2 regions of the Peribacillus sp. TH27 genome follow, and region 1 is predicted to be linked to the other one. Evidence: riboswitches for the same ligand, from Rfam matches in the RefSeq annotation. Region 1 holds a riboswitch; the other holds the start of a gene.
What was found. Region 1 has a riboswitch for thiamine pyrophosphate ahead of thiC (phosphomethylpyrimidine synthase ThiC). Riboswitches for the same ligand answer to the same signal wherever they lie in the genome.
Positions count from the first base shown of each region.

Region 1 (7,486 bases):
TTCCTGATCCTGTACATGCTGACGCAAAAGCATATAAGTGTTTAAAGTACCAATCGTTCCCGACAACACTTCATGTACATCGAATACTTCGTGACCACCGTGATTCATTTGTGGGGGTATAGCACCTGTTTGCATATTCTCGTGTGTTTGACCTTGTTGATTTTGCATCATGTAAATTCCCTCCTTGTTTTATGATGTGGACAAGCTTAGTATGTTAAAACAAAACAAGAATATCCGTGCAAAACCCTTCCATGAAAACCTAATAAAGCCACGTTCCTTTATACACTGGTTTTTATGACTAACATGATCCGAAGAAATGAGGGACATATAGGATAAAGAAAAATACCTGGGGTAACTTATACTTATAAAAGAGAAAGGTAATGCCGAGGGTATCTATGGAACTTTCTCAAAGTCTGATTCGGTGCTTATGAAAAATAAGGAAAAAGGATGGTTAGTCCTTTTTCTCCTTAATACTTATAAAACTGAATAATCCCAAGGAGCATTAAAGTCTTATTGATTTGCAATTTTTCTACTTACTAGAATACCAAGAATCCAAAGTTATTTAATCGAGAAATCCCTACCATTGCAGACTCTCAATTAAGTGGCACTTTGTGCATTCTTGTAAATAATCATTTTTTACAAATTCATGATTACAATTTTCCCGAAAAATACTCAGCTCTTTTTTAAGCTGATCCAGCTGATTTTCCAACTGTTTTATTTCAACTTTAATCTGGATTACTCGATTCATCGAATTCTCCTTTTCGTCCATATTATTGATAGATTTTTCCGTCTGTGTTTCTAAATTCATTCGCTTTTTCTTTCAAGCCTTCATCAATTACAGACTCAAAACCAAGCCCTTTTTCTTTAGCTAAATCACGAATATCTTGTGAGATTCTCATGCTGCAGAATTTAGGACCGCACATTGAACAAAAGTGAGCTGTTTTGGCACCCTCAGCAGGCAGAGTTTCATCGTGATATTCAACGGCTCTTTCAGGATCGAGCGATAGATTAAACTGATCTCTCCAACGAAATTCGAATCTTGCTTTTGAAAGGGCATCATCTCGTTTTTGAGCATTTGGATGGCCTTTTGCTAGGTCAGCGGCATGGGCTGCAATTTTATACGTAATAACCCCTATTCGAACATCCTCTTTATTTGGAAGACCAAGGTGCTCTTTCGGTGTCACATAACAAAGCATCGCAGTTCCAAACCAGCCAATCATGGCAGCCCCAATCGCAGAAGTAATATGATCGTAGCCAGGAGCTATATCAGTTGTTAGGGGTCCCAATGTATAGAATGGGGCTTCTTGACAAACTTCCAGTTGCTTATCCATATTTTCTTTAATTAAATGCATTGGAACGTGACCGGGCCCCTCAACCATAACTTGTACATCATGTTTCCAAGCAATCTTTGTTAGTTCACCCAATGTTTCCAATTCCGCAAATTGCGCCTCGTCGTTTGCATCTGCAATAGATCCAGGACGAAGTCCATCTCCTAATGAGAAAGATACATCATATGCTTTCATGATTTCACAGATTTCTTCAAAATGAGTATAGAGGAAGCTTTCTTCATGATGAGCCAGACACCATTGAGCCATAATAGAACCCCCACGGGAAACAATTCCCGTCATCCGCTTTGCTGTTAATGGGATATATCGCAGAAGCACACCAGCATGTATGGTAAAGTAATCAACACCTTGCTCAGCCTGCTCAATTAAAGTATCCCGAAAAACCTCCCATGTTAAATTTTCAGCGACTCCATCTACTTTTTCAAGCGCTTGATAAATCGGTACTGTTCCAACAGGTACAGGCGAATTTCTAATAATCCATTCACGGGTTGTGTGTATATTTTTTCCGGTAGAGAGATCCATGATGTTATCGGCTCCCCAGCGAGTGGCCCAAGTCATTTTTTCTACTTCATTTTCGATGGATGAACTAACCGCTGAATTCCCAATATTCGCATTTATTTTCACATGAAAATTACGTCCGATAATCATCGGCTCACTTTCAGGATGGTTAATATTAGCCGGTATAATGGCCCGCCCGCTAGCTACTTCATCTCGTACAAACTCAGCGGAAACACTTTCTCTAATCGAAATAAACTCCATTTCTGGGGTAATGATACCTTTACGAGCATAATGGAGTTGGGTTATGTTTCTCCCCTTCTTTGCACGCAAAGGATTTCTTATCAATCCCGGAAAAACTTCTGCTTTGGAATGAGACTCAACTTTTTTATACCCATTATCTTCTGGTTTTATTTTACGCCCCACATACTCTTCAACGTCTTCCCGTTCAAGAACCCAGTTGCGTCTAATAGGGTCAAGACCTTTACGAATATCAATAGAATACTCAGAATCCGTATAGAAACCGCTAGTATCATATACGCGTAGAGGTAAATTTTCCTCTTCACCAAATGCTCCTGTTGTGGGACTTAGTTTAATTTCACGCATAGGAACTTTTATATCAGGTCTAGACCCCTCTACATAAACTTTTTTACTTCCTGCAAAATTGGACATAATTGAAACGTTCATGTCATTTACTGAATTACTCATGATTTCATTTCTCCTTTTTAAGTTAGATTAAAAAGGACAAAATCCAATCCATTTTCGCACGAAAAAGCCAGGTCTCATATTTAAGACCCGGCTAAAGTTAGTATGACTACAGAAATGACCAAATTACATGTCATTGAATAGTAGATTCTAACTTCCCCACGCTGGTATGAACCAGATCAGGTCCTGAGGGTTAAGAAGCTTTAACGCGCTTCTCTCTCAGCCCAACTTTTATTGGACACCCCTAGTCTGAATAATATTAATTATTACATGGTAACTATATACCATCCATTTTGGTTTGTAAATAAATTCAAAGTCCTATTATTTTAATGCCATGTTTTGAATTAAATAAAATCCCCTCCAAGTTAAGTTTTTTTGAACTTACTACTTGAAGGGGATATATCCGTTATTTATTTAGACTCTCAAGGATAGGAAAAAGCTCCTCTAAATGCGTAATTTCATAATTAGGGATGACTTCATTCCGTTCCTTATCATGACGGTTTATCCAAACCGATTTAATGCCTGCACGTGATGCACCAAGGATATCCGTCATTAAATTGTCGCCGACCATTAATACTTCATGCTTATCAAGCTCCATGATTTCTAATGCATGCTCGAAAATAGAAGCATCCGGTTTCCCACGTCCAAACGCGCCGGAAATAACGATTTGATCGAAATAAGGAACTAACTCAGGCGTGATTTCAAGCTTCGTATTTTGAAGCTCAGGCGAACCATTCGTCAGCAATAACAATTTGTACTTCCCTTTTAACTCATCTAACACCTGGAATGTTTCTTCATAAATAAATGGTTTTTTCCGTCTCTCAGCAGGGAAACGTTCTGCTAGCTCAAGACCAAATGCCGGGTCATCTATCCCTAATGCCTTCAAGCCTCTTGTCCATGCCTCTTTCCGATAAGCTGGTACAATCTCGGCCATCTTACGGAATTCATCATGATCATCTTGAAAATTACCCCAAAGTCCTTCAAACGGGTTGATACCGATCATTTGCGTAAATTCATATGTATCATAAGAAGAATAAAGCTCACGTGCTTCTTTCCGTACCGCTTCCTCAAACTCGTCAACATTCAAATCATATTTCGCCTTTGCCAATTCGCATGTCGCTATAAAAGCCTCTTTCACACTCTTCTGATCCCAAAGTAACGTATCATCTAAATCAAAAAAAACTGCCTTTACCAAAATGCTCACCCTCTTTTCCCTACCATTGAATTCGAAAAAATTACACTATTACAATAATAAACCACAACCATTAGAAAAAGAATAACTATCGGTAAAATGCCTTCATCTTTCTTTGAAATATCAAAAGGCTTACCCTATTTGCTCATGAAAACTTAAAAAAGTTCACATGCGAGTTTTTCCTTATTTTCTTTCGAACACATACAACTTTCCATTACTAGCAATCTTAAACTTTGGACCTGCGAATCCCCGTCGGATCAGCTCTTTCCTCATATATACCATGAGAGCAGCATGACTCACAATCAAAACATCCTGCTCTCCTTTTGCGAGAAGCTCGTCCAATACTTTATTGATCCGTTTCTCAGCAATCTTAATCTCCGCTCTCGTCTGCTTGTTAACTACCGAGCAACAGCGAATCCAAATGGCCCAAAGTATGAATGGCAGCTTCACCTTCCCGTTAAGAGGTGGAGATGGTATTTCCCGAAGTTCCTCCATCTGATTAACCTCACCAGGATAGATATGCTCAGCCGTCTTCACTGCTCTCGACATATCGCTGCAATAACATCTCTTCCATTCCACATCGTCCAATAAAGTTGTCCCATAAATAATATCTGCTGCATCATAATCCTTAAACCATTGATTCATATCATCCGCCGTCACATATTTTCCAGTTGGGAATTCATGTGCCACCTTAAAGTGTCGTACTAAACCAATTTTCATTTTTTTCTCCTCTTTAACTTTTGAAATAAAAAATTCACTTTCTAATTGATCCACCTACTTATATAATAGATAATGTAAAAATTATACAAAGGTGGTAATTGAATGCTATTCAAGAATTTCACTAAGATTGTCCTTGCTGTCGCATTAACTTTTACATGCATCTCTTTTTTACTGATAAAAATCGACTCAGTCTCAGCAGCCACTACAGAAAATGCCACGGTAAATACGAAGGGTTCCCCTTTAACTGTTAGAAGTGGCCCCAGCACCAGCTATAAAAAAGTAGGATCGTTGGAGAAAGGGAAAGCCGTAACCGTTTATTCGAAAACAAAATCCGGCTGGTCGGAAATTCGGTACAATGGAAAAAAAGCCTATGTATCTACAAAATATTTAAAATTCAGCAATGTGAAGATAACCAAGAAAAAATATAAAAATATCAGTGACTTGTCGTATCCGCAAGTATCAGGACTTAAAAGTAAAGCAGCTCAGGATAAAATTAATCAGGTGTTAACTAAGCATGCCAAGGACGCCTATTCCTCTTATCTGCAAGCCAAAAAGGATAGGGAAAAAGATAAAAATGAGGAATGGTGCAAAGAATCCCCATACTCTTGTCAGTATAGTTACAGTATTTCGTATAAAGTGAAATTCAACCAAGATGGAAAGCTAAGCATTCTTATTGACGATTACTACTATAGCGGTGGAGCTCATGGAATGGGATACACAACATCCTATAATTTCAAAGAATCTTCCGGTAAACAGGTGAAAATCAGTGAAATCCTCACATCCAAAGTGAAATATACGAAGGTGCAGAAATATGCTTATGACTACATGAGGAAAAGAGATAGTTTTTATGTGAAAAAACAGAGCGATGTTCCCGTCAATAAGGATTCACAGTTCTATTATACAAACGGGGGGATCTATCTCGTATTCCAAGAATATGAAGTGGCTCCTTATGCCGCTGGCCATCCTGCCGTAAAAATCCCAAGTAAGGTTTATAAATAATTTCGTTGCACAGGGGCTAACTCCTGTGCTTTTTTAGTACCCTTTAATTCAATATATCTAACAAATGATGAAAAATATAGAACCATATTTCACAATCCGATGCGATTTCATGCATACTTACCATCGCATTCAAAAAAGTGGATTTTTTAATAATAGATATTTGATGGGAATATGTTTTTAACCAATGCCGAACTTACTTTTGTCTGATTTAAACATAATTCGAAGAAGCTCTTAGTTAAAGGACGAGAATAAGGAGTGAATAGGGTTAGATGAGGCCGAATACGAAGAAAAGCTAACCAGAACAGATTTAAAATGATCCAAGAATAATAATGAAAATAGAGAAGGCTTTTACCTTCTCTATTTTTTTCACTTCAAAAATTGGAGTTCCGTAATCGTACATATTTTTCTAAATTTATATTTACCGCTCATATCACTAAATTGGTAATTATTCAGTACCTTTTCCAGCTGTCCTTTTAGCTTTTCTTCCGCGATAAATGAATCGACAGTCACTTTCCAATTTTCTTTTCCGATTAGATCATCTAACGGAATAATGTCTAGAACTTCATCATAAATTTGGATGCTCTGATCAATTCCAAAGCTTCCGTATATGCTGCCATTTTCATCAGCAAAAATATGCTCCGATTCCAGATCCTCCACCAACACCTCTAAAAACCCCTTTGACTCAACAGGCTTGATGGCAATCTCTGCTTCAGCCTTTACAGGCCCCAATCTCTTATCAACAATCTCAATCGTTAACTGAACTTGAATAGGCTGATATACTGCCTCAAACCCTTCACAAAGTTCAGCCGCCGAATTATATACCATCAGACCTACCTCCCTTTATCAATATTATTATATAATAAATTGTATCATTTTCTTATCAAACACTCTTATTCAAGATCATTTATCGGCCTTTCTTTTTTTAAAACACATATTATACTTCTCTATATCATAATACTATGAAGATCTGACGCGCAAATTGCCGTCGATGTCACACGTACGATAATATCATCCTTCTTCTGAAGTTTCGGATTAGGTTTAAATTCAAAAAACGAGATACAAAAAAAAGCCCCGAAGAATCGAAGCTTACTTATGGATACCTTTATTTAGTTGATGATTCCTAATAAGCTTATATAGATCTTCTCAATCTATTCTTCATTTACTCATAATCTGATTGTGTTTTTCTTTTTTATACTCTTTTATTACCTCATTAAATACATCAGGGTAATTTGTAAACAATCCCGTTGCTCCCCATTCTAAAGCTTTTTTCATATCAGCTCTTTCATTTACTGTATACGGATGAAATTGAAGACCATGATTTCTGACCATTTTCACGTATTGTCCATCTATCTTAGTGAAGTTCGGACCAACTCCAATGGCATATTCCTTAATAGATTCCAATTCTTTATCAGAAATAGTTGCCTGATTCTTATAAGAGAAAAGTTGAACCAGTGGCAACTTTGGATTCATGTCATGAACCTTCAACAGACTTTCTTTGCTGAACGATTGTATAAGTACATTTTTGGTACGTCCCTTTGAATCTACCATCTTATAATCTTTCAGAACCTCTAGAAGTTCTTTTTCCATTCCTGGATATACCTCTGGAGACTTAGTCTCAATATAATAATTTGCCTGTCTGCCAAATTTTTTAAAGACCTCTTCAAGAGTTGGAACCACTAACCCTTTATATTTCGTTTTTGCAAATTGCGGATATTTTTCATTGAACCAAGAGCCGGCATCCAGTTTTTTTATTTCTGCTAGTGTTAAATCTTTCACCAGACCTGTACCATTTGTTGTGCGATCCACCTTTTCATCATGCATCGCTATTAATCTTCCGTCCTTAGTCATCTGGAGATCGATTTCTATGTAGTCACCCTTCATTTGTTCTCCCAATTGATAAGCGGGAATGGTATGTTCAGGAGCATAACCAGAAGCACCGCGATGCGCGATATTCACAATTTTCTTCTCATAAATTGATGAGTTTGAGTGATTTTCTTTTGCTGAAGCAGCTGAAGCATCCAACGATGTA
Region 1 covers NZ_JAEKEV010000002.1:2,290,708-2,298,193, forward strand. Annotated here, with positions in the region: gene JFU24_RS12485 (spore coat protein) at 1-168, opposite strand, end outside; gene JFU24_RS12490 (hypothetical protein) at 578-748, opposite strand; gene thiC (phosphomethylpyrimidine synthase ThiC) at 771-2,552, opposite strand; TPP riboswitch at 2,686-2,802, opposite strand; gene JFU24_RS12500 (HAD family hydrolase) at 2,953-3,741, opposite strand; gene JFU24_RS12505 (histidine phosphatase family protein) at 3,922-4,458, opposite strand; gene JFU24_RS12510 (PdaC/SigV domain-containing protein) at 4,561-5,457, shown strand; gene JFU24_RS12515 (hypothetical protein) at 5,824-6,282, opposite strand; gene JFU24_RS12520 (glycerophosphodiester phosphodiesterase) at 6,613-7,486, opposite strand, start outside.

Region 2 (7,486 bases), 700 kb from region 1:
GGGAAAAGGAATTGGACAAATTTCGATTCAAAAGGCAATTGAAGTGAGTCCAAAATTAGGAGTTAAGACACTACTTGGTTTCATATTTGCTCACAATACACCGAGCATAAGACTGTTTTCTAAATTTGGTTTTGAAGAATGGGCGCATTTACCTCAAGTTGCCGAGCTAGATGGTATTGAACGGGATTTAGTAATCCTTGGTAAGCGTGTTAATATTTGAATTTCATTATTTAAAAGCTATTGCCTTCATTCAGCAGTAGCCTTTTTTAGTTTCAATGAAGAAATCTATTTTAAAGTCACTGACGAAATTTAAAAATCACTATAAACTTTCTTAAGCAAAAAATATTGTGATTTTCATTTATTTGTTATAGCATTTAACAGCGAATCCAATTCTTGACTTGCTTGAACAGTTAGAAGGCTTGTAAAACCATAATCAGTCTGCCAATTTAATCATTTCCCGTCTCTTTTCTTCTATTCTTTCTACGGTTATCTGTGGGGGCATCTATAGTCACTTCCTATTTATTCAATTTTCTTACATCTTTTATGATAAAGAAATAAGTAGTTAAAATCAACCATATATGGAAATTAAAATGTGTTATTCCACAAGGTAAATGTGACAAAAAGCCTATTCTATTCCCTGTTTGTGTATTTTTTGTGACATTTTATATTCTTGACAAATATAAAAAAGCATTCACTCATGTACACTGCGAATGCTTTAATAATATTCATCAGATTAAATAATATTTTAAGATAGTAAAGTATTTTAAGAACTCTTACTATGTCATCCACTCTGAAGGAGACTCGATATTAGGTCTATTTATAACAATCTTATATTCATCTTCAAGCACTTTTAAAGGAACATCATAAAGATGTCTTTCATCAGAGGTTTTATAAACTCCATTCGCTAATAACTCTTCAATCAGCAATGCCTTCCTCTGTTCAATTCTCTTAAATAATTCTGCCATGTAAATGGCTCCTTTCCTTGTCTTCATCAGCCCGCCTTCATATGAGCTAAATTGTAGTAACAGGTATCATTTTCACCAAATTATATCTTTTCTATTATGTCACTAAACGTTATTTCACAAAAATAAAAGCCTCTTCTAATTCAAGAAGAGGCTTACAGTAGTCCGTTCGGCTCTTCTTATCTTCCAAGCGTATGCTTGTTGGATGTAGCACAGTTCCCAAAATGGGTCTGCTGCCGAGGTTTCTTTGGGCCAAGTCCCTCCACCTCTCTGGATAAGAATTCAATATATAAATGATGTAGACATGATTTTATCCCAATATTCTTCAAAAGTCAATCACATGGTTCTCCCTTTTTTTGATAGGTATTCTCTATAGACCCCATTCAAATTGGGTTGCAATTTCCTGGCTTTCTGATATGATGTCAGTAATTACATACATTCACACCACTAGGGGAGTCTTTTTAAGACTGAGATGGAATTTGTTCCGGACCCTTTGAACCTGAACCGGATCATACCGGCGGAGGGAAGTGGATGATATCGTCTTTAAACACATGACTTTATCCATCTGCCCCGCTCCGTATTTCAGGAGCGGTTTTTTTTTTCAGATGGAAAAGGTGAATAATTAGACTGCTAGGGGAGCACTTTTGCTGAGAATCAAACCCTTTGCACCTGATCTGGTCATACCAGCGGAGGGAAGCAGGCTGTAAGAAGGAATTTGCTTCTTCCTCGGTAACAGCCGCTTTCTTTCAGAGAGCGGTTTTTTTGTTGATCAGATAGTGTATGCACACTTTACAATTTTAGTAAATTTTAAATTTCAAGGAGGATGTACCATGGAGAATACAAAATTAGAAACCTTCAGTGATAGACTTCATGAACGGGCAAAAGGAATCTGGAAAAGGAACCATACACATCCCTTTGTTCAGGCGATTGGAGATGGGACGCTTTCAGAAAAGAAATTTGCCTATTACCTAAAGCAGGACTATATCTATCTTATGGATTATTCCAAACTCTTTGCGTTAGGAGTCATCAAAGCTCATAATCTCGAAACCATGGCTAAGTTTGCAAGTATTTTGAATGAAACCCTTCAAGTAGAAATGGATATCCATCGACATTATGCTTTGGAGTTCGGAATCAGCTCAATCGAATTGGAAAATACAGAACCTACTCCAACCACTCTAGCTTATACGGGTTACATGCTAAATGCAGCCCAAAATGGGACTTTGGCCGACCTGATAGCCTGCCTCCTTCCATGCGCCTGGGATTATTATGAGATCGGTTTGCTATTAAAAGAACAAAATGGTGAAGCATTAGAAAACAATCGCTATGCTGATTGGATTAAATCATATTCGTCTCCTGAATTCGGTGAAGCACACAAATGGCTGATTGCTTTGTTGGAAGAGTTAACAGAAGGCATGCCTGAAAAGGAACTTCTTAGATTAGAGAAGCATTTTTTGGTGACTTCCCGTTATGAATATTTATTCTGGGATATGGTTCAAAATGAGCAGGATTGGCCACTGTAGGATGTTGGCATGATGATGAATCCAATCAAGAAAATGACGTTGACTGCCATGATCACGGCCATTACTACCATAACTAGTTCATTCATTTTCATCCCGGCCGGATTTGCAAAAATCTTTCCGATTCAGCATCTGGCAAATGTCATGACAGCCGTTTTATTGGGACCGGCTTATGCGGTAACACAAGCTTTTTTAGTTTCCATCATTAGAAACATGTCTGGTACAGGTTCAATTTTCGCCTTTCCTGGCAGCATGATCGGTGCACTATTGGCTGCCGTCCTTTATCGAAAAACACAAAGCTTGAAATTCGCTTGTTTAGGGGAAGTGATAGGGACCGGCATTCTTGGATCCCTAGCTTGTTATCCCCTTGCTGTCCTCCTATTGGGAGAAAAAGCAGCTATTTTTGGTTTTTTACCAGCTTTTATGCTTAGTTCATTCGCAGGTGCCATTTTAGCTTTCATTTTACTGAAAATACTTTTAAAAAATAATTATATGAAGGGGTTTTTTTATGAAAACAGCGTTAACCATCGCAGGCTCTGACTCAGGGGGCGGTGCTGGAATACAAGCTGATTTAAAAACATTTTCTGCACATGGGGTTTTTGGAATGTCTGTCATTACAGCTGTAACGGCACAAAATACAATGGAGGTACGTTCAGTACAAGCTATAGATACAGGTATCATAACGGATCAAATTGCAGCTATTTTTGAAGATATACACGTCGATGCAGTAAAAATAGGTATGCTTGGATCAAAAGAAATAGTTGAAACAGTCGCCGCGTCTCTAAATACCTTCTTACCCGCAATCGTTATCCTTGATCCTGTCATGATTTCCAAAAGCGGCCATCATTTGCTCGATGAAAAAGCTGTCTCTGCTTTAAAAACAGAATTACTGCCGCTTGCAACACTTGTAACACCGAATGTACCCGAAGCCGAAGTCCTTACTGGCTTGTCGATTCGAACGAAGCAAGATTTTTACGAGGCTTGTATATCAATTAAAGAACTTGGGGCAAAAGCGGTTTTACTTAAAGGAGGCCATTCAGCAGGGAATCCAAATGATCTTTTTTATGACGGAACTGACTTTTTCTGGATTAAAGGAGAACGCATTCATACAAAAAACACCCATGGGACAGGCTGTACTCTGTCATCCGCCATTACATCCAATCTGGCAAACGGACTACCTTTAAGACAATCCATTGAACAAGCCAAGACATATATTTCTGAAGCCATACGAAATAGCTTTTCACTCGGTAAGGGGCACGGACCCGTCCATCATTTTTATTCATTTTCAAAAGAAGAAAGGAGTGATTTAATATGAATGTTTCCGTTTCAGACTTATTCTTTCAGGTCAGAGAAAGTAAACCGCTCGTTCACCAAATCACTAACTTTGTTACGGTCAATGACTGTGCCAATGCCACTCTTGCCATCGGTGGTTCACCTGTTATGACATCTAGCCCAAGAGAAGTCGAGGAGATGGTCAAATTGGCTGATGCTCTGGTCCTGAACTTCGGTACGATTGATGATAAAGCCTTGGAAGCAATGGAGATTGCCGGTAAGACAGCGAATTCCCTTAATATCCCAGTTATTTTGGACCCAGTGGGAGTTGGTGCAACTTCCTATCGTACAGAACAAGTGGCAGAGCTCCTGAAGAAAGTTACCTTCCAAATCATCCGCGGAAATGCGAGTGAAATCCATCGGTTAATGGGTGGGGATATCGTTACACGTGGAGTGGATTCAGGTGAACTTGCGATTAGCAATGCAGAACTGGCAGCACGTGCGGCTAATAAATTGCATTGTGTCGTCGTAGTGAGTGGCGCCAAAGATGCTGTTAGCGATGGTAAAAATACGTCCATTATCGATAATGGTAATCCTCTATTAACGAGTGTTACAGGTACTGGCTGTATGGCTACTGCTCTTATCGGAACTTTTTCCGGAGTCACAGACAATTTCTATGCTGCGGCAGTTGCCGGGATCTCAACAATGAGCATTTCCGGGGAACTTGCTGCTGCAAAACTTCAAAAAGATGAAGGAACTGGAACGTTTCGTGTGCGATTAATCGATGCGATATCAAGAATAGATAAGGAAATTTGGATAAATGAGGTGAAATTATATGAAGAAGTCTCAAATTGATTTAAGCCTATATTTAGTGACAGAAGAGTCCATAGCAATAGAAGATTTGACCAAAATCATAGCAGAGGCGGTTTCTGGAGGAGTCTCGATCGTACAACTTAGAGAGAAAAACAATTCCTCCCTCTCCTTTTATAAAAAAGCTTCTGCATTAAAACAGTTACTACACGAACTTTCTATTCCGCTGATCATTAATGACCGGGTAGATATAGCACTTGCTGTTGGAGCAGACGGAGTTCATATCGGACAGGATGACCTTCCACTTTCAGTCATCAAACAATTAGTGCCTGACAATATGATTATCGGTGTATCAGTCTCAACTCTAGAAGAAGCTATCGAAGCCGAACAAAATGGAGCGGACTATATCGGTGTTGGTTCTATTTTCCCTTCGAAAACAAAGCAAGATGCAACCTTAATGGCAAACGGAGAACTTGAGAAAATTTGCCGCAGTATATCGATTCCTGCAGTAGCTATCGGAGGTATTACCGCCGAAAATATCTCATCTCTTTCAGAAAGTGGAGTATCTGGTACAGCGGTAGTTTCCGCAATCATGAATGCAAATAGTCCACAGCATGCCGCTGAATTCCTTTTAAGCATAATAAAAGACTTTAAGTAATAAAAAGAGAGGGACTAAATTTAGTCCCTCTCTTTTATGTTATGTCAAAATAGTATTCTTTGTCTCTTTTCCAAAAGCTACGACAACTGCCCCCACTAAAATAGCAATTGTAAATATAGTGAAAATTGTTGAAATTGGTGTACCTGCAGCAACTAAATAACCGACAAGCAATGGTCCCAAGACACCGCCAATTCGACCAATTCCAGCAGCTAAACCAGTACCTGTACCTCGAACTGCCGTTGGATACTGTTCTGGAGTATACGCATAGAGCGCACCCCATGCACCTAAATTGAAGAATGATAGGAACATCCCGGATACGATTAAGAGTGCTAACTCTTCTGCTGAACCAAAGAAAAATGCACTGACAGCCGTTCCAATTAAGTATGTGATCAAAACGAATTTACGTCCTATCTTCTCAATCAACCATGCAGCTGAAAAGTATCCTGGAAGCTGAGCTAGCGTCATAATCAAGACATATTCAAAGCTTTGAATCATACTGAAGCCTTTTAAGACCATGACACTTGGCAGCCATAAAAACATTCCATAATAAGAGAAGACCACGCAAAACCATAGAATCCACAACACGAGGGTCTGACGTGAATATTCCTTTTTCCAAACGCTTTTCATATTATTGAGTACGGATGGCCTCTGCTTCTTTTCCAGTTCCGTATACTTAGGTGAATCTGGTAGTTTCAAACGCAGATAAAGCGCATATAAAGCTGGAACAGCACTTAATAATAATGCAACGCGCCAGCCATAGACCGGAATGATGAAAAAAGAAATAAGTGCTGCCAATATCCATCCAACAGCCCAAAAACTTTCAAGAAGCACGACAACTTGTCCCCTTTTACTCGCTTCAACACTTTCAGAGACAAGTGTCGAGGCAACCGGAAGTTCTCCTCCGAGCCCCATTCCAATCAAAAATCGCAAAATCAAGAACAAACTAAGTGTACTGACTGCTGCAGACAAACCGCTAGCAATAGAAAATAATAATAATGTAATAATAAAGACGTTCTTTCGTCCAACCCTATCTGCCATTGCTCCAAAAAAAACAGCCCCCACAGCCATACCAATGGAGTTAATACTGCCAATCCACCCAACCTGTTCACTGGTTAAGTTCCATTCCTGTTTCAACGCAACAATAATGAAAGAAAGCATACCCACATCAAGTGCATCAAACATCCATCCGAGACCCGCTACACCAAGTAATTTACGTTGCGATATAATTTTCGCATTATTTCCCATATGAATCCTCCTGAAAAACTTTAGAACTTCTATTTATTTTATCCCTTCTTAATTTTAACTATTAAATATCATTTTCGCTATAGTATTTACAGATGTCATGACAAAAAACACATATTTCTTTGTGAAATTAAGAAGAAACACTTATAACTAGTTGTTTATTGAGATAATTATTATGTCGAATAATAATGATTGAATATTCTTTTTTTTTCATTTATGATAAAAATTGGCATAAATCAAAGCGTTATCAATAAGTCAGCATGTTTTGCCCAATTAAACCATTATATTCAGGAGGGTAATTATGACAAATCTAACGTTAGAGGTAAGTGGAAAGTTGCAAAAATTTTTAACAGGACCTAAAAAGCTTTTTATTAATGGTCAATTTGTAGAAAGTGTTTCAAAGAAAACCTTCTCCACTCCAAATCCTGCCACAGGACAAAAACTTGCCGATGTATTTGAAGCAGATAAAGAAGATATTGACTTAGCCGTTAAAGCAGCACGCAAAGCATTCGATGAAGGTCCTTGGTCAAAGATGAGCGCAGCTGCCCGCAGTAGGCTAATGTATAAACTAGCAGATTTAATGGAAGAAAATAAAACAGAGCTTGCGCAGTTAGAAACATTGGATAATGGGAAACCCATCAGTGAAACAACCAATGCTGATATTCCATTAGCCATTGAACATATGAGATATTTTGCCGGCTGGTCGACTAAGATTGTTGGACAGACTATTCCGGTAAGCGGAAATTACTTTAACTACACAAAACACGAAGCTGTAGGTGTGGTAGGTCAAATCATCCCTTGGAACTTCCCACTCCTAATGGCGATGTGGAAACTCGGTGCAGCACTTGCTACAGGTTGTACAGTTATTCTAAAACCTGCTGAGCAAACTCCATTATCTGCGCTTTATTTGGCTGAACTAATCGCTGAGGCTGGTTTCCCGGATGGAGTCGTCAATATCGTTCCTGGTTTTGGTGAAACAGCTGGACAAGCTCTTGTCGATCATCCACAGGTCAATAAAATTGCAT
Region 2 covers NZ_JAEKEV010000002.1:1,588,642-1,596,127, forward strand. Annotated here, with positions in the region: gene JFU24_RS09040 (GNAT family N-acetyltransferase) at 1-220, shown strand, start outside; partial or broken gene JFU24_RS31285 (Spo0E family sporulation regulatory protein-aspartic acid phosphatase) at 355-429, opposite strand; gene JFU24_RS09050 (Fur-regulated basic protein FbpA) at 777-992, opposite strand; SAM riboswitch class I at 1,139-1,243, opposite strand; TPP riboswitch at 1,402-1,505, shown strand; TPP riboswitch at 1,585-1,674, shown strand; gene tenA (thiaminase II) at 1,793-2,482, shown strand; gene thiW (energy coupling factor transporter S component ThiW) at 2,498-3,019, shown strand; gene thiD (bifunctional hydroxymethylpyrimidine kinase/phosphomethylpyrimidine kinase) at 2,988-3,794, shown strand; gene thiM (hydroxyethylthiazole kinase) at 3,791-4,606, shown strand; gene thiE (thiamine phosphate synthase) at 4,587-5,219, shown strand; gene JFU24_RS09080 (MFS transporter) at 5,259-6,464, opposite strand; gene JFU24_RS09085 (aldehyde dehydrogenase family protein) at 6,763-7,486, shown strand, end outside.
Region 2: it holds a riboswitch for thiamine pyrophosphate, as region 1 does, so the genes downstream of both, tenA (thiaminase II) here and thiC (phosphomethylpyrimidine synthase ThiC) in region 1, are expected to answer to the same signal.